DNA from 2 places in the Phytobacter palmae genome. Region 2 is predicted to be linked to the other one. Evidence: predicted binding sites of a transcription regulator. Region 2 holds the regulator's gene; the other holds the start of a gene.

Region 1 (16,415 bases), on a different contig from region 2:
CGATGAAGAATTAGATTTTTCACCGGACGCGCCCTACATTCACTATGTCTCGAATGAGACGGTAGAAGGTCTGCAATTCAATCGCATTCTGGGTCGCGACGATGTGCCGCGTGTCTGTGATATGTCTTCTGACTTTTTGTCGAAGCCGTGTGAAGCGGATAAATTCTCGCTGATTTATGCCCATGCGCAGAAAAACATTGGCCCGGCAGGCGTTACCATCGTACTGGTTCGCGACAGCGTGGTACAAAACGCCCCGGATAACCTGCCGTCATTCCTGGATTATCGCCGCCAGGTTGAGTCTCATTCGAACTTCAACACCCCGCCGGTCTTCGCCATTTATGTTGTCTTGCTGGTCACCCGCTGGCTGCTCAATGAGGTCGGTGGGCTGGAAAACATGACGCAAATCAACCAGCAAAAAGCGAAATTGCTGTATGGCCTGATTGACGGTAGCAACGATTTCTACCGTCCGTGGGGTGAAGCGGCCTTCCGCTCTGATATGAATGTTGCATTCAATTTGCCGACCAAAGATCTGGAAGCGTTATTCCTGAATGAAGCAACGGCCGCCGGCTTCTCCGGCTTGGGTGGTCACCGCGCCATTGGCGGCGTGCGCGCCTCAATCTATAACGCGCTAACGCTCGGAGCGGTAGAGAAACTGACCGGTTTTATGGAAGATTTCCGTTTTAAACACCACGCGAAATATTAATCCCCCTTCACCACTGCTGCTCCGGCAGCAGTGGCTCGTCAGGGCGAGTTACACCTCTGCCGGGTCAATCTCCGGACGCTTATATTCTGGCCATACCAACACGACCAGTTCCGGGTAGGCTTCCATACTGAACTCGCGAAAACACTGGCGCAGGTTCAAAACGTCAAGGTCGGAGTACATCACTTTTTCGCCGTTTAAACAGCGCTTTTTAATATTGTCATAATACTTGTACACAGCGGAATTGAGATCGCTGCAACGGCGCTGTGCCTCAAATAACCCTGGTACGCTATTAAGTTCCGCCATGTTCATACGCTTAATCGTCGCATGAAGAAAATCGATATATTCGTGATTTACTCGCCAGTACCACACCGGGGTAATGGCATTCATTAGCATTGCGAAATGGTCTTCACCCTCCTCTTTGGACAGAGGCTTAGCTTGCTGGGCCAACGTTTCAGTTTCATCTACGGACGGCTTTTTATTGTTTTCGCGCATCAATAAAAGTACGCCGCCCGTTAACAGCAATAAAATGACAACAGAATAATAAATACTGTTCATGTGCAGGCTCCATTTTTTTTGATTTTAAAAGTGCGTCATGATATTGTCAACGAACCTCACGCCCAAACTTCGCCTACCTTATTGATATTTAAGGATATTAGAAATGCTCCCCGAGAATCTTGTCCCGGCTCGATTTCACATTTCTGTTACGGAAACAGAACCGGGAGAAGCAGAAAAAGATACTAATTTAACTCAGGGAAAAAGAACGCTCTCTGATTATGCCAGCGATATATTGGCGAACGCCAATCGTACCGGGCAGTCGCGGAATATGTTGCTTGAAGAGCGCGATCGTCATATAAAAGACCGATTATATCGTGTGGTAAAAATCGAAACTTTTGCCCGCCTGCTGAACGACTTGCAAGCCGAAGGCGAGATTGATGCTCAGGCATTAAGCCAAATAATTACCGAAAAGACCAAACAAATTAATGAAGCCGGAAATGAAATTTGGCTTAATCTCATTACCCGTGAAAAAGATACGCCTTTGTTTTATAAACTAGGGGATGAATGACGTGGAGAAAATAGATAATAACGACGTTTATTTGACTGTAGACAATCAACCCAGCGACGAATTTATCTTAAAGCAAAATATTGATGCACTCATTCAAAGTAAGAATGCCACCATCCAGCGTATTGCCCATGAGCTCATCTCCATCCCCGCAGCCCTTGTGCGGCTAAAGTGGCAAAATCGCCGGGAAATCTATGCTTTTCAGGTGAAAGAGGAGATCTACGGTGCGACCATCAACGCTATCGTGCAAGAGCGTCCTGAACTGCTGGAAAAAGTAATGGCCAGACTGGAAGCCAATTACCAGCATATTCTTGCCAGAGAGACAGCAACCCTGCGTATCAGCCGCAAACTTGCCGATGCAGAATACCGTACCGCGGTTGTGACTACCGTCGCGCCTGAGGAAAAAACCACGCCAGAAGACGCTGAAACGCCCCTTTCCTCAGAGCCTGCGCAAGCGCAGAAATAACCTTATAAGCCCTCCAGTTATTATCAATAATTATTCACCATATTTGATTATTTACTGAATAATCCCCACGTTTAACGTGTTCTAAAGTACAAATTAAACACTCCTAAAATAATGCGTTATATCGTTAGCTGAGCGGAATGCTTAAATGAAAAAGGCCGGCCCACAGGCCAGCCTTAATTAGCAAACGCGAGGGTTACTTCGCGGCGGCGGTCTCTTCTCCGACCAGCCCTATTTTGAGATATCCCGCGCGATGCAGGGTATCCATCACCTTCATTATGGTTTCGTAGTCAACGGTCTTATCTGCGCGGAAGAAAACCGTCGTATCCTTCTTGCCTTCGGTGACAGCATTAAGCTGAGTAACCATCGTTTCGTCGGTCACCGGCTCGTTACCAATGAACATGGTGTTATCCGCTTTTACGGACAGGTAAATCGGTTTTTCCGGGCGCGGCTGCGGCTGGCTGGTAGAGGCCGGCAGATTAACTTTCACATCTACCGTCGCAAGCGGCGCGGCCACCATGAAGATAATCAGCAGAACCAGCATAACGTCGATAAACGGCGTAACGTTGATTTCGTGCATTTCGCCGTTATCGTCGAGGTTTTCGTTAAGACGCATTGCCATGGGGCATCAACCTACTCGTAGTTTCTGGGCGGCGTGGACGGGTTTCGCAGAAGCGCTGGCAGCCAGGTCCAGGTCGCGGCTTTGCAGCAGCAGAACCTGTGCGGCAACATCACCCAGCGTCGCTTTATAACCGCCGATCATGCGGGCGAAGATGTTATAGATAACCACCGCTGGAATCGCGGCCACCAGGCCGATCGCGGTCGCCAGCAGCGCTTCCGCGATACCCGGCGCGACCACAGCAAGGTTAGTGGTCTGCGTCTGGGCAATACCGATGAAACTGTTCATGATACCCCATACGGTACCAAACAGCCCCACAAACGGGGAGATGGCGCCGATAGTCGCAAGGTAACCATTACCACGGCCCATATGACGGCCCGTAGCGGCAACGCGACGTTCCAGACGGAAACCCGTACGCTCTTTAATACCTTCGTTGTCTTCGCTACCTGCGGACAACTCCAGCTCATTTTGGGCTTCGTTAATTAACTGCGTACTCAGACTTCTGGCATGGAAAGAGGAGGCAATTTCACTGGCCTGATCCAGCGAACGGGCATCGGCCAATAATTGCTGTTCACGTTTAAGACGGCGTTTATGCGCAATCATCTCAGCGCTTTTACTAAAGAAGATTGCCCAGGTGACCACTGATGCCAGAATCAACCCGATCATCACAATTTTTACTACGATGTCGGCATGTTGATACATACCCCAAACGGAAAGATCCGCCTGCATCAAATTATTACCCACTGTGTATCTCCACGACGCATATCACAAAATCTGAGCATAATAATATCAAAACATCGTCGAATTGATAGTAGTTCTCATTAGTATTTACATACTGCCGCAATATCCCCGCGTTTTCCTTGCGCTCACGCAGTAAAAAAGTCTCATAGCTGAGTATTCATAAAATTTTATGCTTTATCAGAACGAGTATCGATGCATCACCTAGCATTCATGGTAGTCTGGACATCCAGACGTATAAAAACAGGTTAAGCGAACATGACGGCGAAGCATATTGATACTGCTCTGGTTAACGCGGGGCGCAGCAAGAAATACACGCAGGGTTCGGTGAATAGCGTTATTCAGCGAGCTTCCTCTCTGGTTTTCGATACGGTCGAGGCGAAAAAGCAGGCCACGCGCAACCGCGCGAAGGGCGAGCTTTTTTACGGACGTCGCGGCACGCTGACCCATTTCTCGTTACAGGAAGCCATGTGCGAGCTGGAAGGTGGCGCTGGCTGTGCCCTTTTCCCCTGCGGCGCAGCTGCGGTAGCCAATACCATCCTGGCGTTTGTCGAACAGGGCGACCATATCCTGATGACCAACACGGCCTATGAACCCACACAGGATTTCAGCACCAAAATCCTCGCCAAACTGGGGGTAACCACCAGCTGGTTTGACCCGATGATCGGCGCAAGCATTGTGCGTCTGATACAGCCCAACACCAAAATCGTATTTCTCGAATCACCAGGCTCGATAACCATGGAAGTCCATGATGTGCCGGCAATCGTGCAGGCGGTCAGAAGCGTTGCGCCCGAGGCGATCATTATGATCGACAATACCTGGGCTGCGGGCATTCTCTTTAAGGCGCTTGAGTTCGATATCGATATTTCTATCCAGGCAGCCACCAAATACCTGATTGGTCACTCTGATGGCATGATTGGTACCGCGGTTTCCAATGCCCGCTGTTGGGATCAACTGCGCGAGAATGCCTATCTGATGGGGCAAATGGTCGATGCTGATACGGCGTATATGACCAGTCGCGGCTTGCGTACCCTTGGCGTACGCCTGCGTCAGCATCATGAAAGCAGCCTGAAAATCGCACAGTGGCTGGCTTCGCACCCGCAAGTCGCGCAGGTTAATCATCCGGCGCTGCCAGGTAGCAAAGGACACGAGTTCTGGAAGCGCGATTTTAACGGCAGCAGCGGTCTGTTTTCCTTCATTCTGAACAAGCGCCTTAACAATGAAGAGATGGCGGCCTACCTCGATAATTTCTCGCTGTTCAGCATGGCCTACTCATGGGGCGGGTATGAATCATTAATTCTGGCAAATCAACCGGAACAGATCGCGGCTATCCGTCCTGACGGCGGCGTGGATTTTAGCGGTACGCTGATTCGTGTTCATATTGGTCTGGAAGATGTTGATGATTTAATTGAAGATTTGGCTGCAGGCTTTGAGCGCATCGTATAAATTGTTATCTGCTGGTTGAAAATTCTCATTACGCCAGCAGAATACTCTGTATTAATTGCGCCTGGGATCAAGGTGTTTCGGGCGATAAGCGGGTACAATAGCCTTCTCTAAGCGGTACCACAGGAAAGTCCATGGCTGTAATTCAAGACATTATCGCTGCGCTCTGGCACCACGACTTTGCAGCGCTGGCGAATCCACATATTGTTGGCGTCGTTTATTTAGTGATGTTTGCCACTCTCTTTTTAGAAAACGGATTGCTTCCAGCCTCGTTTTTGCCTGGGGACAGTTTGCTTTTATTGGCTGGCGCGCTGGTGGCGCGTGGTTGCATGGACTACCTGTCGACACTCGTAATCCTGACTTCTGCCGCCAGCCTGGGTTGCTGGTTGAGCTACCTGCAGGGGCGTTGGCTGGGGAATACCCGCGTGGTGAAGGGCTGGCTGGCGCAGTTGCCGGAGAAATATCATCAGCGGGCGACCTGCATGTTTGACCGACACGGTTTGCTGGCGCTGTTGGCTGGGCGCTTCCTGGCGTTCGTGCGCACCCTGCTGCCAACCATGGCCGGGATTTCAGGTTTATCCAGCCGCCGTTTCCAGCTTTTCAACTGGCTGAGCGGCCTGCTGTGGGTCGGCATGATCACCACGCTGGGCTACGCCATCAGCATGATCCCCTTTGTAAAACGCCACGAAGATCAGGTGATGACATTCTTGATGATTCTGCCGCTTTTCCTGCTGGTCGCCGGGCTGGTGGGAACACTGGCCGTGGTGATTAAGAAAAAATACTGCAGCGCCTGATACTTTTCCTCTTTTCCTTCTCCCAAAAGGAGAAGGAAAATCAGCCTCCCTGCATCATACGAATACGCGCCGCATCTTCCCCCGGCGTGACGCCAAAATAGCGTTTAAACTCGCGGCTGAATTGGGATGGACTTTCATAACCCACCCGAATGGCCGCAGCGCTGGCCTTCATACCATCGTGGATCATCATCATCCGTGCTTTGTGCAGACGGTAGCTTTTGAGGTATTGCAACGGCGAAGTGCTGGTCACCGATTTAAAGTTATGGTGAAACGCAGAGACGCTCATATTCGCCTCAGCGGCCAGTTCGTCGACGCTCAGGTTTTCTGTGTACTGGCTCTCAATGCGTTTAAGCACCCGGCTGATTAAGCTGAAATGGGTCTGGCGGCTGACCAGCGCCAGTAATGCGCCGCCACGCGGCCCGGTGAGCACGTGATAGAGCAGTTCACGAATGATCTGTTTACCCAGAATACGGGCGTCCAGCGGGCGTTCCATTACGTCGAGTAAACGTTCCGCCGCACACAGAATTTCCTCGGACAGGGTGGCTGAGTTGATACCACTTGCCGCCATCGCGGGCTGGAAAGATTCATCTTCGCCGATATCCATCAACAGTTCCTGTAACTGCAGAATGTCGACGTTAAGGCGTAATCCCGCCAGCGGAACTTCTGGCGTTGCATAGGTTTCGCACTCAAACGGTAAAGGTACGGTAAGGAGTAAATATTCATTGGTATCGTAGCGAAACACACGCTCATTGATATAACCAATTTTATGGCCCGAGAAGAGAAAAACGATCCCCGGCTGATACATCACCGGGGTACGGGTTCCCGGCTCAGTGCCGTAAAGCAAACGGATATCCGGAAGCAGCGTGCTGAGATAATTTTCATTATTTTTCAGTGTTTTTACTTTTTGCGTTAATACCTGGCAAATCTCGTCACGGTTCATAATTCGCCGCTCCTTCACTGTTTTTTGACCGCTACAGTGTGCAATCTTTTGTGCGGTTTCTCCAGTGACCTGGAGAAACAGGCAAGACATCGGCAGAAATGTGCATTGAGAGACAAGCCCGCCACGGCCACAATTAATGCCATCGGGCAGCATCCTGCCTGCTCTTCTATCACCCACCTAAAGGGAACGAGCAATGAACAACTTTAATCTCCATACCCCTACCCGCATCCTGTTTGGTAAAGGCGCGATTGCCGATTTGCGTGAACAAATTCCGACAGACGCTCGCGTACTGATTACCTACGGCGGCGGTAGCGTGAAGAAAAACGGCGTGCTGGATCAGGTATATAGCGCGCTGGAAGGTCTGGATGTACGGGAATTCAGCGGCATCGAACCCAACCCGTCTTACGAAACCCTGATGAAAGCCGTCAAAATCGCCAAGGATGACAACATCACCTTCCTGCTGGCGGTCGGCGGCGGCTCTGTACTGGATGGCACCAAATTTATCGCCGCAGCGGCCCATTACGCCGATGGCGTGGACCCGTGGGAAATTCTGCAAACCTACGGCGGCAAAATCACCAGTGCGATCCCAATGGGCTCCGTGCTGACCCTGCCAGCCACCGGTTCCGAATCCAACAAAGGCGCAGTTATCTCCCGTAAAACCACCGGTGATAAACAAGCATTTATGTCTGAACACGTTCAGCCGATTTTTGCCGTGCTGGATCCGGTATACACCTACACCCTGCCGCCGCGTCAGGTGGCAAACGGCGTTGTCGATGCCTTCGTGCATACCGTTGAGCAATATGTCACTTACCCGGTGAACGGTAAAATTCAGGATCGCTTCGCTGAAGGTATTCTGCTGACGCTCATCGAAGAAGGCCCGAAAGCGCTGAAAGAACCGGAAAATTACGATGTTCGCGCCAACGTCATGTGGGCGGCCACCCAGGCGCTGAACGGCCTGATTGGCGCGGGCGTGCCGCAAGACTGGGCGACCCATATGCTTGGCCATGAACTGACGGCAATGCATGGCCTTGATCATGCCCAAACGCTGGCGATAGTGCTCCCTGCTCTGTGGAATGAAAAACGCGACACCAAACGCGCCAAATTGCTGCAATACGCAGAACGCGTCTGGAATATCACCGAAGGTTCCGAAGACAGCCGTATTGATGCCGCTATCGAAGCAACCCGTGGTTTCTTTGAACAGATGGGTGTACCGACTCGCCTGTCCGGTTACGGTCTGGACGGTAGCTCCATCCCGGCGCTGCTGGCAAAACTGGAAGAACACGGCATGACAAAACTTGGCGAACATCAGGATATTACCCTTGATGTCAGCCGTCGCATTTACGAAGCGGCACGCTAAGCTTTTTACTCCGCTGCCTTTCGTTTTTGGACTTTTCGTCCAGACTTAATGCACACAACCTTACCGGGACGTGTCCCGGTAAGCTCATACAGGAGGAATGCATGACACATCCAACCGTGATTAAGCTTTCGGACGGCAACCTGATGCCGCAGCTGGGTCTTGGCGTGTGGAAAGCGGGCAATGAGGAAGTGGTTTCCGCCATTCACAAAGCGCTGGAAGTAGGCTATCGCTCTATCGATACCGCTGCCGCGTATAAAAATGAAGACGGCGTTGGCACGGCATTAAAAAGTGCAGGCGTTGCGCGTGATGATCTGTTTATTACCACAAAACTGTGGAATGACGATCAGAAACGCCCACAGGAAGCATTGCAGGAAAGCCTCGACAAACTCCAGCTTGATTATGTTGATCTCTACCTGATGCACTGGCCGGTCCCGGCTATCGATCACTATGTTGAGGCCTGGAAAGGAATGATCAAACTCCAGGAACAGGGCCTGGTGAAGAGTATTGGGGTGTGTAATTTCCAGATTCATCATCTGCAGAAGCTGATTGATGAGACGAACGTGACCCCGGTTGTCAACCAGATTGAGCTGCACCCTCTTTTGCAGCAGCGTCAGTTGCATGCCTGGAACGCCACGCACAAAATCCAGACCGAATCCTGGAGCCCACTGGCACAGGGCGGCGAAGGGGTATTTGATCAGAAAATTATCCGCGAACTGGCGGATAAATACGGCAAAACCCCGGCACAGATTGTGATTCGCTGGCATCTGGACTGCGGTCTGGTCGTGATCCCGAAATCCGTTACCCCGGCACGCATTGCCGAGAACTTTGACGTCTGGGATTTCCGTCTCGATAAAGACGAGCTGGCCGAAATCGCTAAACTCGATCAGGGTAAACGTCTTGGCCCTGACCCGGATCAGTTCGGCGGCTAATTCTTCCTACTCCTCCCAGCCCGGCGCCCCGTCGGGCTTTTTTTTGCCATGAAATCAGAAATATCAAGAAACAATTTAACCACAGTTTTAGTGCGTATTTATTCACATCTGAAGCGCAGCATAATTTATGCTGCAACGACATAATTACTCACGCTGATTATTGTTTCGCGATGTTTTATTTACATCATGTATAGGGATGACTTTATGGCTGAAAAAAATATGTCAGGGGTCCGATGGCTCCCTTTGATTATTATTGTTGTTATCGCCACCGGTCTCTGGCAGGTGGCGCCCCCGGAAGGACTCAGCGCCCAGGCCTGGCACTCCGCCATTGTCTTTGTCGCGACCATTGCCTCGATTGTCGCTAAGGTGCTGCCTATTGGCGCTGTCGGCATCATCGGCATCACCGTGTTCGCCCTCACTTACGCTGCCGGTGATAAAACGGCCAATGGTGCGATCCTCACGGCACTGAGTGAATTAAACAGTTCTCTTATCTGGCTTATCGTCGTCGCCTTTATGATCGCCCGCGGTTTTATCAAAACCGGGCTTGGCCGACGCATCGCACTACAAATGATCCGCCTGCTTGGTAAGCGCACGCTGGGGCTGGCTTACGGGCTGGCGTTTGCCGATCTGATCCTCTCCCCCGCCATGCCAAGCAATACCGCACGATGCGGGGGCGTCATCTACCCGATTGCCGACTCACTGGCTCGCAGCTTTGACTCCCGTCCGGAAGATGAATCGCGTAGCAAAATCGGTACCTTTCTCATTACCTGTATCGGCAACGTTAACGATGTCACCGCCGCGCTGTTTATGACCGGGTATACCGGCAACCTGCTGGCAGTGAAACTGGCGGCAAACGCTGGGGTGACATTGACCTGGGGCGGTTGGTTCATCGCCGCGCTGGCCCCTTGTCTGGTCTCCTTGCTGATGGTGCCGGTACTGGTTTACTGGATAACCCGTCCCGAAATCAAACACACTCCGGATGCGCCCGTCCTGGCACAGCGTGAACTGGCATTGATGGGGAAAATGAGCCGGGGCGAATGGCTGATGCTCGGCACCGTCCTGCTTCTGCTGATACTGTGGATCTTCGGCGATGCGCTGGGCGTAGATCCGACCACGGCATCCTTCGTCGGCCTGTCGGTGCTGTTACTTTCCGGCGTGCTGAGCTGGGAAGATGTAAAAAGCGAGAAAGGAGCCTGGGATACGCTAATCTGGTTTGCGGCGCTGCTGATGATGGCAAACCAGCTGAAAAAACTGGGCTTCACCACCTGGTTTGGCGGCGTGATTGGTGAAAGTATCGGTAACGCGATGGGCGGTACCAGTTGGGTGATAGTGCTGTTGCTGTTGAACGCGGCCTACTTCTACACCCACTACTTTTTCGCCAGCGGTAATGCGCAAATCGCCGCGCTGTATGCTGTCTTCCTCGGCGTAGGTATTCATCTGAGTATTCCCGCCGCGCCGATGGCGCTGATGCTGGCGTTTACCAGTAGCCTCTATTGTTCACTGACGCAGTACACCCACGCACGCGGCCCTATTCTGTTTGGCGCCGGCTACGTGCCAACCGGCATCTGGTGGCGAACAGGGTTTTTAATCAGCCTGTTCAACCAGGCCGTGTTTATGGTCATCGGCCTTGCCTGGTGGAAAATGCTGGGGCTGTACTGATTAGCCCTTTACGCCCGGCTTCACGGCCGGGCTGATTTGCGTAGTCTCACTCTGCCGCGCGGGATGCCAGCATATTTTTATACGGTACACGCTGGCAGATATCCGGCGTTGTGCCCTCTTTTTCTGTTGGCAGCTGCGCCTGAGGTAACGTACATAACACGCCCACTTCCGACGGCCCCGAACCGTAAGGCCCACTCAGCCCATATGAGAGCAAAACATCGTATTGCTGCCCCTGCGCGCTGATAAGCAACCGGGAAAGGTTAATCTTATCGATTGGCCCAATGGGTAAAAAGAACGACCATTCGTGCTCACCGGCAAAAGCGAAGAAACCTTTGCTATCGGTCACGGTGCTGGTGCCGGGACGATGACTTTTCAGCGTAATAGTGGCCGCAGGTATGGGTTTTCCTGAGCTATCCAACAGGCGGCCTTCCAGGGCAGGTTGAGACTGGGTGTAGGCAACGCACCCGCTTTGTAATAGCGCTAAAAGCGCGACACCCGGCCAGAATCGTGTTGCCATCACTCGCTCCTTGAATTCAGATGAACATCTCTTCGTATATCAAGACTTACGCCTGCGCAAAGGCAATGCTACTCTGGGTAGAGTGCCCCACAAGAAGAATCGACTATGCGAAAACTATTAGTATTGCTTTTTATTTGCAGCTTTTCCGCGTTTGCTGAGTCACCTCAGCGTAGCGTGGAATTGCTCTATCAGCACTATAAGGATAATCAAGCCGGCGTTATTTTTGATGCTTCCGGCAAAGATCAGGTGATTTCCAGTCGACTCATGAAAGAAGTCGCCGAAGATCAGCGGCTGACGGCTGAGGGGGATGTGGGCTATCTGAATTACGATCCTATCTGCAATTGCCAGGATTATGACAATCTGGTGCTGGAACAGGTCAATATCGTGCCCCATGATAGCCAGCACGTTGACGCCGTGGTCCGCTTCCGCCCGTTCAGCGATGGGCCGGAGACCGTGACACAGACGCTCTCGCTGGTGGATGAAAATGGCCGCTGGCTCATTGACGACATCGTCAATGAAACCCAGAGCTTATATCAGGGGATTAAAGAGTATAACCGGGAGCGGCAGCAGGAAGCGTTAAGCGATAAAGCGGATGATAAACATGCCGCCAGCACACCTTCTTCCCAGCCTACTCCCTAGCAGAGTGGCAGACACGTTGGCGCGTTCCCGGATGCGGCGCAAGCGCCTTATCCGGGCTATAGCCCCTCTCCCGAAGGGTAAGGGGCAGGTGAATCGTTAGCTCGCCTTACGCTTTACCGCTTTTTTCGCGTTATCGTTTTTCATTACGCTGCTTTTCACCGCACCACTCTTCACCGTTTCACTTTTCACCGCCCCCTTTTTCACAACGCCGCGCGTTGCGGTTTCGTTGCGTGGGGAGCCATTCTGACGCTGATGAGCAATCGGCGTGTGCTTGGTCAGCGCCGGACGGGTATTACGACTCTGACGGCGCGCTTCACGCATTTCATCCAGCGTCGGAGCGGGTACCAGGCAATCACGACGTGAACCAATCAGGTGCTTTTTACCCATCTCCTCCAGTGCCTGGCGGATCATTGGCCAGTTCGCCGGATCGTGATAACGCAGCAGCGCTTTATGCAGACGACGCTGTTTATCACCCTTCGGCACCACCACATCTTCACTCTTATAGCCAATCTTACCGAGCGGGTTTTTCCCCGTGTAATACATGGTCGTCGAGTTGGCGAGCGGAGACGGATAGAAGTTCTGCACCTGGTCGAGGCGGAAACGGTGCCGTTTGAGCCACAGCGCCAGGTTAACCATATCTTCATCACGCGTACCCGGGTGCGCAGAGATAAAGTACGGGATTAAATACTGCTCTTTACCGGCCTGTTTCGAGAAGGTATCAAACAGCTCTTTGAAACGGTCATAGCTGCCCATGCCCGGCTTCATCATCTTCGACAGCGGCCCTTCTTCGGTATGTTCCGGCGCAATTTTCAGATAGCCACCCACGTGGTGAGTTGCCAGCTCTTTGATATAACGCGGATCTTCTACGGCGATGTCGTAACGTACCCCGGAGGCGATCAGGATTTTTTTGATGCCTTTCAGATCGCGCGCACGGCGGTATAAATTGATCGTCGGCTCATGGTTGGTATCCATGTGCTGGCAGATATCCGGATAAACACACGACAAACGCCGGCAGGTTTGTTCCGCACGCGGCGACTTACAGCGCAGCATGTACATGTTGGCCGTCGGGCCACCCAGATCGGAAATAACGCCGGTAAAGCCCGGAACCGTGTCACGAATTGCTTCGATCTCATTAATGATCGAATCTTCCGAACGGCTCTGAATAATGCGTCCTTCATGTTCAGTGATCGAACAGAAGGAGCAGCCACCAAAGCAACCGCGCATAATATTGATGGAGAAACGGATCATTTCGTACGCCGGAATACGGCTGTTACCGTAGGCCGGATGCGGAACACGCTTGTACGGCAGGGCAAACACACTGTCCATCTCTTCGGTAGAAAGCGGGATCGCTGGCGGGTTAATCCAGATGTAGCGATCGCCATGTTTTTGCATCAGTGCGCGAGCACAGCCGGGGTTGGTTTCATGATGCAAAATACGCGAAGCGTGAGCATACAGTACTTTGTCGCTTTTGACCTTCTCAAAGGAGGGCAGCAGCACATAGGTTTTTTCCCACGGTTTCGGACGCGGCGGCTGAACAACAATCGCTTTCGCTTCGGCTTTCTTCGGTTCGACAGGCTTATTATCCGCGCACGGTAAATCTTCACCATAGGGATGCGGAATTGGGTCGATTTTACCCGGCATATCAATAATACGTGAATCCACGCCGCTCCAGCCTGGCAGCGCTTCTTTCACCATGATCGCGGTGTTACGGACATCGCGAATCTCTGAGATGGGCTCGCCCTGTGCCAGGCGATGCGCCACTTCCACCAGCGGACGCTCGCCGTTACCGAACATCAGCATGTCGGCTTTGGAATCCACCAGCACTGAACGACGCACGGTATCGGACCAGTAATCGTAATGGGCGGTACGACGCAGGCTCGCTTCAATGCCACCGAGAATAACCGGCACATCTTTCCAGGCTTCTTTGCAGCGCTGGGTATACGCGAGCGTCGCACGATCCGGGCGTTTACCCGCCACGTTATCCGGGGTGTAAGCATCATCATGACGCAGCTTACGATCCGCCGTATAACGGTTGATCATCGAGTCCATGTTGCCTGCGGTCACGCCGAAAAACAGGTTGGGTTTCCCCAGACGCATAAAGTCGTCTTTGCTGTTCCAGTCCGGCTGGGCAATGATGCCAACACGGAAACCCTGAGCTTCGAGCATCCGACCACAGATCGCCATACCGAAGCTCGGGTGATCGACATACGCATCGCCAGTGACCAGAATGATGTCGCAGCTATCCCAGCCGAGTTGATCCATTTCATCGCGGGACATAGGTAAAAACGGAGCCGGACCAAAGCAGGCCGCCCAGTACTGGGGCCATGAAAAAAGGTCGCGATCCGGCTGGATCAGGGATATTGCGCTCATCTTGCTTCCAAAAAAGTGGCAAAAAAATAAACAAAGGGCGTGGATTATACGCTGGATCAATACATGAAATGAAGGAATATGTGTGGGGCTTTCCCCCTCGCCCCGGCGGCGCTTCGCTTACCAGGGCTACGGTATGGTTTTCTCCTCTTCCCCTGTGGAGAGAGGGGGATTATGCCGCCGGATTCACCAGCAACTGACCAATCGAGCCGCGATCCGCCATCTCCAGCGTCTGACTGCCATACTGGAACGGGAAATGCGGCCATGACGGTTGCCCGTAATAGACCAACAGCTCCACCTGGCCATCAACCCACACGGTATCTTTCCAGCCACGGTCTTCCGGGAACGGCATGGCACCGTTGACGTTACGCACCTGGAACTGTACGCCTTCCATATGGAACGATTGCGGCATGTCGGCACGTACTGTCCAGCGCTCCCACGAGCCCTGCTGGGCGGTGATGTCGATACGTTGCGGATCCCACAGTTGCCCGTTGATCCCCGGATCGCTTCCCAGCGTAATATCGCGGCTACGCACTGGTGTGCCGGTCATGATGTCCGATGGCAACAGCCGCATCGGCAATGTATCGGTAACCAGCGGCAACAGTCCGGTAGGACGCAGCGTCAGCACGAGGGTGGAAATCAAAATACTGGAGGGCTCAAAAAAGCCGCGCAGACGATCCATGATGCCAGCGGCTTCACCGCAGGTAACCGAAACCTCATCACCATTGGTCATATCAACCAGGACTTCGCGCCGCTCACCCGGCGCCAGCGCCAGTTGTTTGATCGACACCGGAACCGGCAAAAACCCCTGATCGCCGGAGATCACGTGCAGAGGACGTCCATCGCTCATCTGCAACTGATAACGACGTGAGTTGGAGGCATTGAGCAGACGTAAACGTACCCAGCCGCGCGACACTTCGACAAACGGACTTTGCGCGCCGTTGACCATCAGGGTATCGCCCACGAAGCCGCCGCTGCCTGGCTCGCTGTATTCCGGCGTACCAAAATTATCCAGCCGTTTATCCTGGATAATGATCGGAAAATCATCCACACCGTAGTGGTTCGGGATGGGCAGAGATTTACTGACGTCATCTTCCACCAGCCACATTCCGGCGAGGCCATTGTAGACCTGCTGCGCGGTTCGGTTCGGCGTGTTGGCGTGATACCAGAGCGTGGCGGCGCTTTGCCGAATCGGCAACACCGGCGCCCAGTCGTTATTCGCGGTCATCATCCGCGCGGCGCCGCCAATCAGTGGCCCGGGCACCTGTAGCCCGCTCACCGTCATGGAGACATTTTCCGCCAGGCGGTTACTGTAAATCATTTTGACGTCATCGCCGCTCCAGACCCGAATCGTCGGTCCAAGATAACGCCCGTTTACTCCCCAAACCTGAGCGCGCGTTCCGGTGGCAAATGACCAGTGCGCGCGCTGGAGTGTCAGGAAAAGGGGCTGCCCGCGACGGGATTCAATTAACGGAGGTATCGGCAGCGGCGGCTGCTGCCCGGCGGCGTTCGCCCTCAGCGGTATCGCGCCTGCACAGAATGCAGCTCCGGATACCTGGATAAATTGACGCCGACTGAGTGACATAATTGCTCCGTGTAAAAACTGAATAAACCGCGCGGAAAATCATTTCCCGGCATCAATATAGCAAAAGGATTAGACCCGTCCCGTGGCCTCGCGCTCAGCCACTTCTTTGTCCAGTTCATCGATTTTCGTTTTCATCAGCTCATGGCAACGCGCGGCCAGTTCACGAATCTGATCTTTACCGTAGCCGGTGGTATCGATTGGCGGCAGCATTTCGACAATCACCAGCCCGTTTTTCAGGCGGTTAAGATTGATTTTATTCGACGTACCAGACACACAAACCGGGATGATCGGCACACCAGCGGCAATGGCCGCGTGGAACGCGCCCGTTTTGAATGGTAGTAAACCACGCCCACGGCTTCGGGTCCCTTCCGGGAACATCCAGACAGAAATATTGCGTTTCTGAATATGCTTTACCACCTGGGCGATGGTGCCGTGCGCCTTTGCCCGGTTATTACGATCAATCAGCAGATTGCCCGTTAACCAGTAAAGCAAACCAAAAAACGGCACCCACAGCAGGCTCTTTTTGCCGACGGTGACGGTAGGGGGTTGCACGATGTTAGACGCGGTGACCATATCGTAGTTGTTCTGGTGATTCGCGATAT
Region 2 (16,415 bases):
AAGCGCTGGCAACCGGACGTAGTGAAGCCGATATCGCCACAACCAGCGAGGCATTTATTCGCTCAACGTTTGATGCCCGAAGCCAGGTATTGCTTCCCGACCCTTCGGGAAAACTGGTCGCCGCAACCCAGAACCAGAGCATCAGTCCGTGGGATGATGCCATCGCCCGCTGGAGCTTTGATAAGGGGCAGCCTGCGGGGGCCGGTACCGATACCCTTCCCGGTGTGCCCTACCAGATATTGCCACTCAAAAGCGCGCAGAAAACACACGGTTTGCTGATTGTGGAACCGGCAAACTTACGCCTGCTGATGATCCCTGAGCAGCAGCGCCTTCTGGAAACCTTTACCTTGCTGGTAGCCAGCGCGCTGGAACGCCAGGCGCTGGCTACCAGCGAAGAGCAGGCGCGTCTTGCCAGTGAACGGGAAAGCATACGTAACTCGTTGCTGGCGGCACTCTCACACGATTTGCGCACACCGCTAACCGTACTGTTTGGCCAGGCGGAAATCCTGACGCTGGATCTGGCCAGTGAAGGGTCAAAACACGCGCCTCAGGCCAGCGAAATTCGTCAGCATGTGCTCAATACCACCCGGCTTGTGAATAATTTGCTGGACATGGCGCGGATTCAGTCCGGCGGTTTTAATCTTAAAAAAGAGTGGCTGACGCTGGAAGAAGTGGTAGGGAGTGCGCTGAAAACACTCGAACCCGGCCTCGGAGAACGCCATATTGCGCTGAGCCTCCCCGACCCGCTAATGCTGGTGCATGTCGATGGGCCGCTGTTTGAACGCGTGCTGATTAATCTTCTGGAAAATGCCGTCAAATATGCGGGGCACAATGCGAACATCGGTATCGATGCCCGACATGATGATTCCCGGCTGACACTCGAAGTGTGGGATAACGGGCCGGGTATTCCCGTCGGGCAGGAAGAGGCGATTTTTGCTAAGTTTGCGCGCGGCAGCAAGGAGTCGGCTATTCCCGGCGTGGGCCTGGGGCTGGCCATCTGCGAGGCGATAGTCGAGGTGCATGGCGGGACAATTTCCGCCGCCAACCGCCCGGAAGGCGGTGCCAGTTTTTATGTTACACTGCCACTGGAACCACCACCGCAACTGGATGAATTAGCCGAGGATTTGTGATTAACGTTCTCATCGTTGAAGATGAACAGGCCATACGACGTTTTCTGCGCGCTGCGCTGGAAGCCGAAGGGTTACGCGCCTGGGAAGCCGAAACACTACAGCGCGGCCTTATCGAAGCAGCGACACGCAAACCAGACCTGGTGATCCTCGACTTAGGCTTGCCGGACGGTGATGGCATTGATTTTATCCGGGATCTACGTCAGTGGAGCCAGATTCCGGTTATCGTATTATCCGCGCGAACCGAAGAGAGCGACAAAATTGCCGCGCTGGATGCCGGGGCAGACGATTATCTGAGTAAGCCTTTTGGTATCGGCGAGTTGCAGGCTCGTCTTCGGGTAGCGCTGCGTCGCAACGCGGGTGTGCAGCAAAGCGATCCGTTAGTGAGTTTTTCAGATATTCAGGTCGATCTCGCTAACCGTCGCATTGTACGCGCGGGCGAAGAGCTGCGCCTCACCCCTATCGAGTTTCGTCTGTTGGCCGTATTACTCAATAACCACGGCAAGGTGTTGACCCAACGCCAGTTACTAAGCCAGGTATGGGGACCGAATGCCGTTGAGCACAGCCACTATTTACGCATCTATATGGGCCATCTTCGTCAGAAACTGGAAGCCGATCCTGCGCGTCCCCGCCACTTATTGACAGAAACCGGCATTGGCTATCGATTTATGCTGTAGAAAAGAATCAGGCCCTGAACAGGGCCTGATGATGGTTACGCGTTTTTCAGTACTTCACTCACAATTTCTACCGCTTCTTTTTCGATCAGCTTACGGTGTTCTTCACCGAGGAAGCTTTCGCAGTAAATTTTGTAGGCGTCTTCTGTCCCTGACGGACGCGCGGCAAACCAGCCGTTGTCGGTCATCACTTTCAGACCACCGATAGACGCACCGTTACCTGGTGCTGCCGTCAGACGCGCGGTGATGGGGTCACCTGCCAGCGTGCTGGCACTGACCATTTCCGGAGAAAGTTTGGACAATGCCGCTTTCTGTGCGGAGGTCGCGCTGGCACCCAGACGGTTGTAGCTCGGCGCGCCGAAACGGGCGGCCAGCTCGTCATAGTGCTGTTGTGGGTTTTTCCCGGTGACTGCGGTAATCTCCGCCGCCAGCAGGCACATGATGATACCGTCTTTATCGGTCGACCACGGCGTGCCGTCGAAACGCAGGAAGGATGCCCCTGCACTCTCTTCGCCGCCGAAGCCGAAGCTGCCGTCAAACAGGCCGTCAACAAACCATTTAAAGCCCACCGGCACTTCCACCAGCTTGCGTCCCAGGTCATTAACCACACGGTCAATCATCGCAGACGACACGAGAGTTTTACCCACAGCAACATCTTTACCCCACTGCGGACGATGCTGGAACAGATAGTTAATAGCAACCGCAAGGTAGTGGTTCGGATTCATCAGACCCGCTGGCGTAACGATACCGTGACGGTCATAGTCAGGATCGTTGGCGAAGGCCAGGTCGAACTTGTCACGCAGCGCCAGCAGACCAGCCATGGCGCACTCAGAGGAGCAATCCATGCGGATCACACCGTCTTTATCGAGATGCATAAAGCGGAAGGTTTGATCAACCTGATCGTTAACGATGGTCAGGTCAAGCTTGTAAAAATCAGCAATGCGCTTCCAGTATTCAATGCCGGAACCTCCGAGCGGATCCACGCCCAGTTTCAGGCCCGCTTTCTGAATCGCCGCCATATCGACGATATCGGCCAGCCCTTCGATAAACGGCTGGACCAGGTCCTGCTCTTTCACGTGGCCAGACGCCAGTGCGGCATCCAGGGTGATGCGTTTCACGCCTTTCAGGCCATCAGCCAGCAGCGCATTAGCGCGATCTTCCACCACTTTGGTCACATTGGTATCAGCCGGGCCACCGTTTGGCGGATTGTATTTGATACCGCCGTCTTCCGGTGGGTTATGCGATGGGGTAATGACGATACCGTCAGCCTGCGCGCCACCTTTTTTGTTGTGTACCAGGATAGCATTGGAAACCGCAGGGGTCGGCGTGAAGCCATTGTTTTCCTGCACAATCACGTCAACGCCGTTTGCCGCCAGCACTTCCAGTACTGAGATGAATGCTGGTTCGGACAGGGCGTGAGTATCTTTACCGACATAGCACGGACCGGTGATACCGTTTTTGGCACGCTCTTCGGCGATAGCCTGAGCAATTGCTAGAATGTGTTGTTCGTTGAAACTGTGGCGCCCCGCGCTGCCGCGGTGACCTGACGTACCAAATTTTACCGCGTGCTCAGCATTGCCGATTTCCGGTTTCAGCACATAGTACTGCGCGGTAAGCTGGGCGACGTTAATTAAATCGCTCTGTTGCGCAGGTTGCCCCGCACGTTCGTGGTTAGCCATTGCCTGGTCCTTTTTATGCAAGGATTAAATTGTGCCGCAAACCTTTTCAATCAATTCCGCCGGGAATTGCATTGATTGCATGATGTGCTCCACCATGCTGCATTTACGACCCGTATTCGTGTTAGTGATAACCCAGTACGGGGTATCAGGCACCTGTTTTGGCTTCGTCTGATTGCCGTTTTGCAACAGGGTATGTTCGTCAGCCGCAAAGTATACGCGGGTGCGGCCATGCAGGGACTCAGTGGATTCTGCAAAAGCCTTTTTATCTAATGAGTAAAGTGTAGACAGCACCAGCATAAAGCGATTAACGGCCTTTTTCTGCTCTGCATACTCGTCAGAAAGCAGCAGTTCACGCACCGCGCGGACTTTGTCTTTCGCCGTATTAGCCGGTTTTACTTCTTCAACCGTAACAGGTGCGAGGGGTTCTTTCGCGAGTGGAACAGCGGCAGCTGGCTGCGGAGCGGCGGAAAACTTCAACATGCGCCGTAAAATGTCGGATGCGCTCTCGCCAATGTGCTTTGTATGGCTGGCAATATAACTGTAGAGCTCATCATCAACTTCGATCGTTTTCATCTTAATCCAGTGCAGTGTCTAATCTGAATACAAGTTATTGAGATTATAAAGTCAAATCCCAACAGCGGATAGCGTCAAACCAGGATGGCGGCAAAGTCAGAATGTGTCAAAACCTTGCAGCCGGACGGCAGAATGTTCAACATAATACCTTAATCCGAAAGAGCGAAAAAAAGAACTTTGCCATGAAATTGAATACCCGAGCGCAATCTGCACAACAATCGCACAACAATTCCCCCATCGTGCTAGTGCACGGTCTGTTTGGTAGCCTGGACAACCTTGGCGTACTCGCCCGCGACCTCGTCAATGACCATGATATTATTCAGGTTGATATGCGAAATCATGGCCTTTCCGAACAGTCACCCGAAATGAATTATCCGGCGATGGCGCAGGACTTACTTGATACCCTTGATGTTCATGGCATAGAACGCGCGACCTTCGTTGGTCACTCCATGGGGGGGAAAGCGGTGATGGCATTTACCGCGCTGGCGCCTGAACGCATCGACAAGCTCGTCGCTATCGATATTGCCCCGGTCAATTACCATGTGCGCCGTCATGACGAGATCTTTGCCGCCATCAATGCGGTAACCGATACTGGTGCCTCTACGCGCCAGCAGGCCGCCGTCATCATGCGTGAGCATATAAATGAAGAAGGGGTCATTCAGTTCCTGCTCAAGTCGTTTGTCGATGGTAAGTGGCGCTTCAATGTGCCCGTGTTGTGGGAGCAGTATCCTCATATTGTGGGCTGGGAAACAGTGCCTGCCTGGGATCACCCCGCCCTCTTTATCCCCGGCGGTAACTCGCCATATGTCAGCGAACAGTATCGCAGCGAACTGCTGCAACAGTTCCCGCAGGCACGCGCGCATGTGATTGCCGGTGCCGGGCATTGGGTACATGCAGAAAAACCGGAAGCGGTGCTGCGCGCCATCCGGCGTTATCTCGCTGAAAAGACAAACTGATTAAAAACCCGGCGACCGATTGTCGGAAAGCGCCCGGTCGTTGGCGTGCCCGCATCCCTGATGTATGATGGCGCGCTAATCAGCCCGGGCTATGACCCGATTGCTTGTACTTCCCGTAGTATTCTTAAATCATGGCTAAAGAACAAACGGACCGCACGACATTAGATCTGTTCGCGAATGAACGTCGCCCGGGACGTCCTAAAACCAATCCGCTCTCTCGCGACGAGCAATTGCGCGTAAATAAGCGCAATCAGCTTAAACGCGATAAGGTTCGTGGGCTTAAACGCGTCGAATTAAAACTCAACGCCGAGGCTGTCGACGCATTAAACGCGCTGGCGGACGCGCGTGAAATGAGTCGGAGCGAATTGATTGAAGAGATGTTGCTGGCTCAGCTTAACGCGCTGAACGGCCAGGAAATCCTCTGAATTATCGCAAAAATCCACTTTCATGTTGCACAGAGTGCAGTCTTGCGTGATTGCAGTTTCCGCGTGCTTCTCTGATCTGCTATGATTGCCCTTATCCGTGGGCCAATCGCCACCACCATATCATTAAGTTTCAAGAGGTTATTTTACTCATGGCAATCACAGGCATTTTTTTCGGCAGCGATACCGGTAATACCGAAAACATCGCAAAGATGATCCAGGCTCAACTTGGTAAAGATGTTGCCGATGTGCATGACATTGCTAAAAGCAGCAAAGAGGATCTGGAAGGTTACGACATCCTGCTGCTTGGCATCCCGACCTGGTATTATGGTGAAGCACAGTGTGACTGGGATGACTTTTTCCCGACGCTGGAAGATATCGATTTTAACGGCAAACTGGTTGCCCTTTTTGGTTGTGGCGATCAGGAAGACTATGCAGAGTATTTCTGTGATGCATTGGGCACTATCCGTGACATCATTGAACCGCGCGGCGCAACTATCGTAGGCCACTGGCCTACCGAGGGTTACCATTTTGAAGCGTCCAAAGGTCTGGCAGACGATGACCACTTCGTTGGCCTTGCCATTGACGAAGACCGTCAGCCTGAACTGACCGCTGGCCGTGTTGATAAATGGGTGAAACAGATTTCCGAAGAACTTCATCTGAATGACATCATCAATGCCTGATGATGTTTGGCGCAACCTGCTGGTTGCGCCTGATTAATAGATAAAAGCGATGGAAATAATTGCTACAATTTTTTAACTTTTTTCTCCAGCGCTGTACAATGGCCCCTGATTAAAACGGGTATCACAAAGGACTTTGTAGACGCTACCACGTTTTATAAGCTTACTTTACTTGAGGACTTGCAGTTTTCATTCAGGCATGGCAGTTCTATAATGAGACGCATTATCCCAGGTGCATTCCTTGTAGCTTCCCAACGGGAAGTGAATCGTTTAGCAACAGGACAGATTCCGCATGACTGACAACAATACCGCATTAAAGAAGGCCGGCCTGAAAGTCACGCTTCCTCGGTTAAAAATCCTGGAAGTGCTTCAGGAGCCGGAGAACCATCATGTCAGTGCGGAAGATTTATATAAGCGCCTGATCGACATGGGCGAAGAGATTGGACTGGCGACGGTGTACCGTGTACTTAACCAGTTCGACGATGCCGGGATCGTGACCCGCCATAATTTTGAAGGCGGTAAGTCCGTCTTTGAACTGACCCAGCAGCATCACCACGACCACCTGATTTGCCTGGATTGCGGCAAAGTGATCGAGTTTAGTGATGACTCTATCGAAGCGCGTCAGCGTGAGATTGCGTCAAGGCATGGTATTCGTCTGACTAACCACAGTCTGTATCTGTATGGCCACTGCGCCGAAGGCGACTGCCGTACTGACGAAAACGCGCACGAAGCGGTTGAGAAATAATAATCGACTTCGTTATATAGCCAACCTTCGGGTTGGCTTTTTTATTTCTGCGTTCATAACATCAAAAGGCCCGCCGAAGCGGGCTTTTTCACACGGTTAATTCATCGTGTTATGGCTATGAATCTCCTGCCAGATCTGGTCACAGCGAGTCTTCACCGCCTGCCCGTTTCCGGTATGCGTCGCTTCAAGGCACCGCTGATAATCCAGCGTGCGCACACTCTCTTCCTCCGCAAATTGCTGGTGCGCTTTCTCTTTGCGCAGAACATCCAGTACGCTTCTGCACGCCGCGGTTTTCTCCGGTGATCCTTCCGCCGTATTAATACAGGCGCTGTAAGCCTCTTTTAATCGTACATCTTCCCTCGGCGCCTGAGGCTGTTGCACACAGGCGGCAAGCCCCAGCGTCAGCAGGGCAAGTAATATTGGTTTCATCATCATGGCACTCCCTGTCATTAGAAAATATTCAGCGGCGCAATGACGATAAACTTCACGTCACGTTCGTCCTGGAAGATGTTGTTATACCCGCCACCCCAGCTCGGGATACTGGAATGGTTATCATATTGGGTGAAGTGCAGCTTGAACAACGTGCCTTTTGCCATCCCTTCCTGCACGGTGTAAAGCAGGTCGAGACTGTACGCTGACTCTTTAATGGTGTTGCCCGCATCGTAGTATTTATCGCCAGAGGAGACATTGGACGGTTTGGCATCCCAGCCATACACATACGATGCACCAACCGCCCAACCAGGCATATTCCAGCCTTTCAGGTCATACATGGCACCGACAAAGACGGATTTCTCGTTATGGGCGTTGAAGTCAGAACGGTTGTCCCACCAGATATCCAGACGACCATTAGAAGAGCCATACAGTGGCGTCATACGTGAATTGAAATAGCCCTGGCGACCATCAGCCCTGACCCAGGTACCCTCAAGGCGTAAATCCACCGGACCGACCGTATAACCAAAGGTGAGCGCCTGTAGCCATGCGGTGCCGTCGTAAGTATCGTTAATGGTGTTGTTATCAGCCTTGTCGCGCGAGCCATAAAATTGATAACTGGTGGAGAGTGGGTTCCCTGCGACGTCAAACTTATAGCTGGCTTTAGCAAAATATTGATCAACGTAGCCCTGCGCCTGACCAAACGCGGCTTCGAGGAGCAGGTCGTTTTTGAAGTCGTACGATGCGCCCAGCGAGTGGACGTAATCAATTTTACTTATGCCATCGTTCTGGTAGAAATTATCCGTTTCGTTATACCACGGCGCTTTGTATTCATTGGCCCACATGTACGAGAAGCTCAGCGCGCCGGAATCACCGTAATCCAGTTTTGCACCAGCTTCTGCCCCCTGATAGGTGCCCGGCATAAAGCTCCAGTTTGAAGCCAGTAGCGTTTGCCCGGTCGGCTGGATATAACCTGCCCTCGCCCATACAGGACCATATTTGAATTTCGCGGCAGCTGTATAGAGGCTCGCGCCGCTGCGATCGCCTGTCCAGTCTTCGTCATAGACTTTGTGGCGATTAGAAAATGCGATTTCATTCGGATGCGCGCTTTCTGAAGATTCAGACATCTCAATCGCCGCGAAGACCGCAACATCCATACCGAACATATCAGCAGCATAACCAGACTGGAAATCGAGGTTCGTATTCCACGTGGAGTGCGACAGGTTGGTTTTGTATTTATCCCCATCGGTGACATCTTTACGGTCACGCTGGCGCTGCCAGTAGTAAATCCCACCGGTGAGCGTAGCGTCGTCGACAAAGCCAGTGGCGCTGGCGGAGGGAGCAAAAGTTAAACCTGGTAATGCGGTGGCGCAGGCAATAGCCAACGCTAACGCCTTACGTTTAGCGTTAAACGCGTTCATGAGAGTTCCTCTTTGACGAAAACATAAAAAGTGCTGCGCAAATGCAAACAGCAACAAAGAAAAAAATTTAAATATTACTGACAGTTATAGAAAATATTCCTATAACTGTCGTTTGTAAGCATATTTTTCGCGCCGCGAATTATCAAGTCTTTACATGAGGGAATTATGGGGATTATGACGAACCACACAGATTTGTTGTTTGTGGGTTGGCGGCTTGCATAGCATGCCTTCCCGGAGAAACTTAACTAAAATTATCAAGAAATAGCTGAAAAGATAATTGAATAAAATTAAAACGAAATTTTAGAAAGGTAAAAGACTGGCAAAGACTTATTTCTAATCGAGAAATAAAAAACGCTGCACGAGGCAGCGTTTTTTTACACGTAAGTCAGACGGGATTACTCGCCGATTTTAGCCCAGGTATCGCGAAGACCTACAGTGCGGTTGAATACCAGTTTATCCGCAGTAGCATGGCGGCTGTCGAGACAGAAGTAGCCTTCACGCTCAAACTGGTACGCTTTCCCCACCTCAGCAGCCTTGAGACTCGGCTCAGCGAAGCCCTGCTTAATGACCAGCGATTCTGGGTTCATTACGCTCAGGAAGTCTTCTGCTGCACCCGGGTTTGGCACGCTGAACAGGCGGTCGTAAAGGCGAATTTCAACCGGCAACGCATGAGACGCGCTTACCCAGTGAATAACGCCTTTCACTTTACGGCCATCTGCCGGGTCTTTGCTCAGCGTATCGGCATCAAAGGTACAGAAAATAGTGGTGATATTACCTTCCGCATCTTTCTCTACACGCTCAGCTTTAATCACATATGCGTTACGCAGACGAACTTCTTTACCCAGTACCAGACGTTTGTACTGCTTGTTAGCTTCTTCACGGAAATCTGCACGATCGATCCAAATTTCACCGCTAAATGGAACATCACGACTGCCCATTTCCGGTTTGTTAGGATGATTCGGCATCGAAACCAGCTCACTGGCCCCCTGAGGATAGTTTTCGATAACCAGCCTGACCGGATCAATAACCGCCATAGCGCGCGGCGCGTTTTCATTCAGATCTTCACGGATGCACGATTCCAGCGAAGCCATCTCAATGGTGTTGTCCTGTTTGGTGATACCAATACGTTTGCAGAACTCACGGATGGATGCGGAAGTGTAACCACGACGACGCAGACCCGAAATAGTCGGCATACGCGGGTCATCCCAGCCTTCAACGTGCTTGTCGGTCACCAGCAGGTTCAGCTTACGCTTGGACATGACGGTGTATTCCAGGTTCAGACGGGAGAATTCGTACTGACGCGGGTGAACCGGAATAGTGATGTTGTCCAGCACCCAGTCATACAGACGACGGTTGTCCTGGAATTCCAGCGTACAAAGCGAGTGGGTGATCCCCTCCAGCGCGTCGCTGATGCAATGGGTAAAGTCATACATCGGGTAGATGCACCACTTGTTGCCTGTCTGATGATGTTCAGCAAATTTAATGCGATAGAGCACCGGATCGCGCATCACGATAAACGGCGAGGCCATATCTATCTTCGCACGCAGACACGCCTTACCTTCTTCGAAGCCACCCGCTCGCATTTTTTCAAACAGTGCGAGGTTCTCTTCAACCGTACGATCGCGGTACGGACTGTTTTTACCCGGGGCCGTCAGCGTGCCGCGATATTCACGGATTTCGTCAGCGGACAGTTCGTCAACGTAGGCCAGACCTTTGCTGATTAACTCAACGGCATAGTTGTGCAACTGATCAAAATAATCAGAGGAATAGCGCACATCGCCTGACCAGTTGAAACCTAACCACTGCACGTCGTTTTTGATGGACTCAACGTATTCAATATCTTCTTTTACCGGGTTGGTATCATCAAAACGCAGGTTGCACTTCCCCTGGTAATCTTGCGCGATACCAAAGTTCAGGCAGATGGATTTCGCATGACCGATATGCAAATAACCATTCGGCTCAGGCGGAAAACGGGTGCAAACAGTAGAGTGCTTTCCAGTAGCCAGATCTTCATCAATGATCTGACGAATAAAGTTAGTCGGGCGGGCTTCTGCCTCACTCATCGTAGATTCCTCAAGGCGTAAACAACATATAACGGCACATGATCTTATAAGCGGCCCTCAGAGACAACCTTTAGTTACGGAAATTAGATACAAAACGGAATACTTTAATTCATGCAAAAAAAAGCGGCAGAGGAAGTTCCCCTGCCGCTTATAGCCATTTCTGCTTCAGATTACATCATTAGCCTTTGATGTCGTACAGAGGCGTTTGCCCTGCGACAACGGAACCTTGTGCTTTAATAATCAGACCAGAGAAATCATCGATATTGCTGCACACCACCGGACTAATCATTGAACGAGCAGTCGCGTTCAGGTATTCCAGATCCATTTCCAGGATTGGCTGACCTGCCACAACGGTTGCTCCCTCATCGACCAGACGCGTGAAGCCCTGACCACCCAGTGCAACGGTGTCGATCCCCATATGGACAACGATCTCAGCGCCTTTTTCAGTTTCAAGGCAGAAGGCGTGGTTGGTATTGAAAATTTTCACAATGGTGCCCGCTGCCGGAGCAACAACCGTTTTTTCTGTCGGTTTTATCGCTACACCATCGCCAACGGCTTTGCTGGCAAACGCTTCATCCGGTACTTCATCCAGAGAAACTACCTGCCCGGTCACCGGAGAGACCAGCTCAGCAATCACCGCAGCGCTGACATTCGGCACTGCCTGCGGCTTAACTGTGCTGGCGGCTGCCGGAGCCGGAGTCGCAGCACCTGCCGCCGGAACATCGCCCGCCGTTTTCATGGCATTAGCAATTTTTTCTGCTGCAAAACCAACAATGACTTGCACACCGGTTTTATTCAAACGAATAACCCCGCTTGCACCCAGACGTTTAGCCAGCGCTTCGTTAACCAGAGAAGAGTCTTTTACGCTCAGACGCAGACGCGTAATGCAGGCATCGATACCGGTCAGGTTAGCGGAACCCCCGACAGCGGCAATATACTGACGCGCAAGCCCGGTCACATCCTGCTCGGAAGCAGTGCTGACATTCACATCCTGACCATCCGCTTCGTCACCGGCAACCGCCAGTTCACGACCCGGGGTCAACAGGTTGAATTTCAGGATAGTGAAACGGAACACCACGTAATAGATAACGAAGAACACCAGGCCTTGCAGAATCAGCATGTACCAGTGTACGGCCAGCGGGTTCTTGGATGACAACACCATATCCACCAGACCGGCACTGAAGCCGAAACCGGCAATCCACTGCATAGTCGCGGCGATGAAGACGGAAACCCCGGTCAGAACAGCGTGAATGAAGTACAGCACCGGTGCCACGAACATGAAGGAGAATTCCAGCGGTTCAGTAATACCCGTAAAGAAGGCAGCAAAAGCACCTGCCATCATAATACCGAGGACTTTGGCTTTATTTTCCGGACGCGCGCAGTGGTAAATCGCCAGTGCTGCACCAGGCAGACCAAACATCATGATCGGGAAGAAGCCAGCCTGGTAACGACCAGTAACCCCAACAACCGCTTTGCCCGCTTCAATAGACTGCGCGCCACCCAGGAAGTTAGGAATATCGTTAATACCGGCAACGTCAAACCAGAAAACGGAGTTCAGCGCATGGTGCAGACCGATCGGGATCAGCAGACGGTTAAAGAAGGCGTAGACGCCCGCACCGACAGAACCCAGTTTCTGAATGTGCTCACCAAAACCTACCAGACCGCTGAAAACCACCGGCCAGATAAACATCATGATGAACGCGACAGCGATCATGACAAAAGAGGTCAGGATCGGCACCAGACGACGTCCGCTAAAGAAGGAGAGCGCCTTCGGCAACTCGACGCTGCTAAAGCGGTTATACAATTCCGCAGCAATGATACCGACCATGATCCCAACGAACTGGTTTTTGATCTTACCGAATGCGGCAGGCACTTGATCGGCAGGGATTTTCTGGATCATGGCGACAGCGGCTGGTGAGCACAGCGTCGTCAGTACAAGGAAACCCACAAAGCCAGCCAGCGCAGCAGCGCCGTCTTTGTCTTTGGACATACCATAAGCGACACCCACAGCGAACAGCACGCCCATGTTATCAATGATGGCAGAACCAGATTGAATGAAGAACGCCGCCAGCGCGTTAGATCCACCCCAGCCTACCGGGTCGATCCAGTAGCCGACCCCCATCAGAATCGCTGCGGCAGGCAGCGTGGCAACCGGCACCATGAGCGCGCGGCCAACCTTTTGTAAGTAACCTAAAAGATTCACGTTATTCCCCCTTTGAACCCCACCGGAGCCCTTAGAAACAGTCTTTTTATTGTCTGACTAACCCTGAAAACACGGCCATTTTTCATTACATTGAGAGTGTGTTGAAAATTAATTCGTCTCGCAAATTAAAAGCACCTTTTTTGTGATTTTAATCACCAAATATCGTTATTTGACCTCCTCTTTGCTGGCTAACCAGCAAAACTTATTTTATCATTCAAAAAATCAAGACGGATTGCCCCCATAGGGAGCGAAACTGAGTTACGCTTTACACTGCACTGGACGCAATCCGCTAACTTTAATCAACTTTAGAGGTGAACAATGAGACTGATTCCTCTGGCAACAGCTGAACAAGTCGGTAAATGGGCGGCCCGCCATATCGTTAATCGCATCAATGCATTTAAACCTACAGCGGATCGTCCGTTCCTGCTTGGCCTGCCAACCGGTGGCACGCCTCTCACCGCCTATAAAGCATTAGTTGAAATGCACAAAGCGGGCCAGGTTAGTTTTAAACATGTTGTCACTTTCAATATGGATGAATATGTCGGCCTGCCGAAGGAGCACCCGGAAAGCTATCATAGCTTCATGCACCGTAACTTTTTCGATCACGTTGATATTCCGGCGGAAAATATTAACCTGTTGGATGGCAATGCACCGGATATTGACGCAGAATGCCGTCAATACGAAGAAAAAATCCGTTCCTATGGCAAAATTCACCTGTTTATGGGCGGCGTTGGCAACGATGGTCACATCGCATTCAACGAACCCGCGTCTTCGCTGGCTTCTCGTACCCGTATTAAAACGCTGACCCATGACACCCGCGTGGCCAATTCCCGTTTCTTCGACGGTGACGTTAATCAGGTGCCGAAATATGCGCTGACCGTAGGCGTGGGTACGCTACTGGATGCGGAAGAAGTGATGATTCTGGTGTTGGGAAGCCAAAAAGCGCAGGCTCTGCAGGCGGCTGTAGAAGGTAACGTAAACCATATGTGGACCATTAGCTGTCTGCAGTTGCACCCGAAAGCAGTAATGGTATGCGACGAGCCGTCCACCATGGAACTGAAAGTAAAAACATTGAAATATTTCAATGAACTAGAAGCGGAAAATATTAAAGGTCTGTAATTGTGTCTCGTTCCGCATACCCTGCGGAACGACACCCATTTGTTAACCGGGGGTCGTTATGTATGCTTTAACCCATTGCCGGATTTTCACCGGCCATGAAATTCTGGATGACCACGCGCTGATTGTCGCGGATGGCCTGATTGACCGTCTCTGCCCACTGGCTGAGTTGCCACCCACTATCGAACAGCGTGATCTCAATGGCGCAACGCTGGCCCCCGGCTTTATTGACGTACAACTCAATGGTTGCGGCGGTGTGCAGTTCAACGACACCCCTGAAGCCGTGAGCGTTGAAACGCTGGAAATCATGCAGCGTGCCAATGAGAAATCAGGCTGCACAAGCTTCCTGCCAACGCTTATCACCAGCAGCGATGACCTGATGAAACAGGGCATTCAGGTGATGCGTGATTACCTGGCAAAATATTCTCATCAGGCGCTTGGTCTTCACCTCGAAGGTCCGTGGCTGAATATCGTTAAAAAAGGTACGCACAATCCGAAATTTGTGCGCAAACCGGATGCCGAACTGGTCGATTACCTCTGCGCCAATGCAGACGTCATCAGCAAAGTGACGCTGGCGCCTGAAATGGCCGGAGCTGAGGTTATCAGTAAGCTGGCTGCTGCGGGAATTGTGGTTTCCGCAGGCCACTCAAACGCGACATTAAAAGAAGCGAAGTCCGGTTTCCGCGCAGGTATTACGTTCGCGACGCATTTATATAATGCGATGCCATATATCACCGGACGTGAGCCGGGGCTGGCGGGCGCGGTTCTGGATGATGCGGATATCTATTGCGGGATCATTGCAGATGGGCTGCATGTCGATTACGTTAATGTCCGTAACGCAAAACGCCTGAAAGGCGACAAACTCTGTTTAGTAACCGATGCAACGGCGCCAGCAGGGGCAGATATTGACCAGTTCATTTTTGCTGGTAAAACAATATACTACCGTAATGGACTGTGTGTGGATGAAAACGGTACGTTGAGCGGCTCCTCCCTGACAATGATTGAAGGGGTTCGGAACCTGGTTGAGCATGTGGGTATTGCACTGGATGAAGTACTGCGCATGGCAACACTGTACCCGGCTCGCGCGATAGGCGTCGATGGGCAGCTCGGCAGCATTGCCCCGGGTAAGATCGCTAACCTGACCGCCTTCACGCACGATTATAAAATAATCAAGACCATCGTTAATGGTAACGAGGTCGTCACCGAGTAAATAAAAGGTATGACAGCAGGCGGACAAGCTCAGATTGGTAACGTTGATCTCGTTAAACAACTTAACAGTGCGGCGGTTTACCGCCTGATTGATCAACTTGGCCCTATTTCGCGTATTCAAATTGCCGAGCAGAGCCAGCTTGCGCCCGCCAGCGTGACAAAAATCACGCGTCAGCTTATTGAACGCGGTCTGATCAAAGAAGTCGATCAGCAGGCCTCCACCGGGGGCCGCCGCGCTATCTCTATCATTACCGAAACCCGTAATTTTCAGGCTATTGGTGTGCGTCTGGGACGTTCCGACACCACCCTCACCCTTTATGATCTGAGCAGCAAGGTGCTGGCAGAAGAGCATTATCCTCTCCCGGAGCGGACGCAGGAAACCCTGGAACACGCATTGCTGAACACTATCAGCGCCTTTATCGAAAATACTCAGCGTAAGATTCGCGAACTGATCGCCATTTCGGTCATTTTGCCGGGTCTTGTCGACCCGGAAAGCGGCGTTATTCGCTACATGCCACATATCCAGGTGGAAAACTGGGGGCTGGTTGACGCGCTGGAAAAACGTTTCAAATTAACCTGTTTTGTCGGTCATGATATCCGCAGTCTGGCCCTTGCTGAGCACTACTTTGGGGCAAGTCAGGACTGTGAGGACTCCATTCTGGTGCGCGTTCATCGTGGAACCGGGGCAGGAATCATCTCTAACGGGCGAATTTTCATCGGCCGCAACGGTAACGTGGGTGAAATTGGCCACATTCAGGTAGAGCCGCTCGGCGAGCGATGTCATTGCGGTAACTTTGGCTGCCTGGAAACCATCGCCGCCAATGCCGCCATTGAACAACGCGTACGTCATCTGCTGGAACAGGGCTACCAAAGCCGCGTAACGCTGGATGACTGCACGATCAAAAATATCTGTAAAGCCGCAAATAAAGGCGACGCGCTGGCATGCGAAGTGGTTGAGTATGTTGGTCGCCATCTGGGCAAAACCATCGCCATCGCCATTAACCTCTTCAATCCACAGAAAATAGTCATCGCCGGGGAGATTGTTGAAGCGGAAAAAGTGTTGCTGCCTGCCATTGAAGGCTGCATTAACACCCAGTCGCTCAAAGCATTCCGCAAAA

The links. The regulator Fur, encoded in region 2, represses iron uptake genes when iron is present. The targets are predictions, from matches to a motif close to ATAATAATGAGAACNACTATCAA.
Region 1: exbB (tol-pal system-associated acyl-CoA thioesterase) is a predicted target of Fur. The motif match lies at 3,651-3,673, and genes of this name have one in related genera.

Annotation. Positions count from the first base shown of each region.
Region 1 is NZ_JBCIVJ010000017.1:29,783-46,197, forward strand. It holds gene AAIG39_RS19070 (phosphoserine transaminase) at 1-703, shown strand, start outside; gene AAIG39_RS19075 (ESA_00282 family adhesion-associated protein) at 752-1,258, opposite strand; gene AAIG39_RS19080 (hypothetical protein) at 1,362-1,766, shown strand; gene AAIG39_RS19085 (cytoplasmic protein) at 1,768-2,229, shown strand; gene exbD (TonB system transport protein ExbD) at 2,423-2,848, opposite strand; gene exbB (tol-pal system-associated acyl-CoA thioesterase) at 2,855-3,589, opposite strand; gene metC (cystathionine beta-lyase) at 3,842-5,029, shown strand; gene yghB (DedA family general envelope maintenance protein YghB) at 5,161-5,820, shown strand; gene AAIG39_RS19110 (AraC family transcriptional regulator) at 5,861-6,760, opposite strand; gene yqhD (alcohol dehydrogenase) at 6,954-8,117, shown strand; gene dkgA (2,5-didehydrogluconate reductase DkgA) at 8,219-9,046, shown strand; gene AAIG39_RS19125 (DASS family sodium-coupled anion symporter) at 9,251-10,705, shown strand; gene AAIG39_RS19130 (carboxypeptidase-like regulatory domain-containing protein) at 10,752-11,222, opposite strand; gene AAIG39_RS19135 (DUF3828 domain-containing protein) at 11,328-11,861, shown strand; gene AAIG39_RS19140 (YgiQ family radical SAM protein) at 11,958-14,231, opposite strand; gene ftsP (cell division protein FtsP) at 14,401-15,813, opposite strand; gene AAIG39_RS19150 (1-acylglycerol-3-phosphate O-acyltransferase) at 15,883-16,415, opposite strand, start outside.
Region 2 is NZ_JBCIVJ010000001.1:49,059-65,473, forward strand. It holds gene kdpD (two-component system sensor histidine kinase KdpD) at 1-1,130, shown strand, start outside; gene kdpE (two-component system response regulator KdpE) at 1,127-1,804, shown strand; gene pgm (phosphoglucomutase (alpha-D-glucose-1,6-bisphosphate-dependent)) at 1,840-3,480, opposite strand; gene seqA (replication initiation negative regulator SeqA) at 3,505-4,053, opposite strand; gene ybfF (esterase) at 4,236-5,009, shown strand; gene ybfE (LexA regulated protein) at 5,141-5,434, shown strand; gene fldA (flavodoxin FldA) at 5,584-6,114, shown strand; gene fur (ferric iron uptake transcriptional regulator) at 6,404-6,856, shown strand; gene chiQ (ChiQ/YbfN family lipoprotein) at 6,953-7,288, opposite strand; gene chiP (chitoporin ChiP) at 7,306-8,706, opposite strand; gene glnS (glutamine--tRNA ligase) at 9,102-10,769, opposite strand; gene nagE (N-acetylglucosamine-specific PTS transporter subunit IIBC) at 10,948-12,972, opposite strand; gene nagB (glucosamine-6-phosphate deaminase) at 13,291-14,091, shown strand; gene nagA (N-acetylglucosamine-6-phosphate deacetylase) at 14,150-15,298, shown strand; gene nagC (DNA-binding transcriptional regulator NagC) at 15,308-16,415, shown strand, end outside.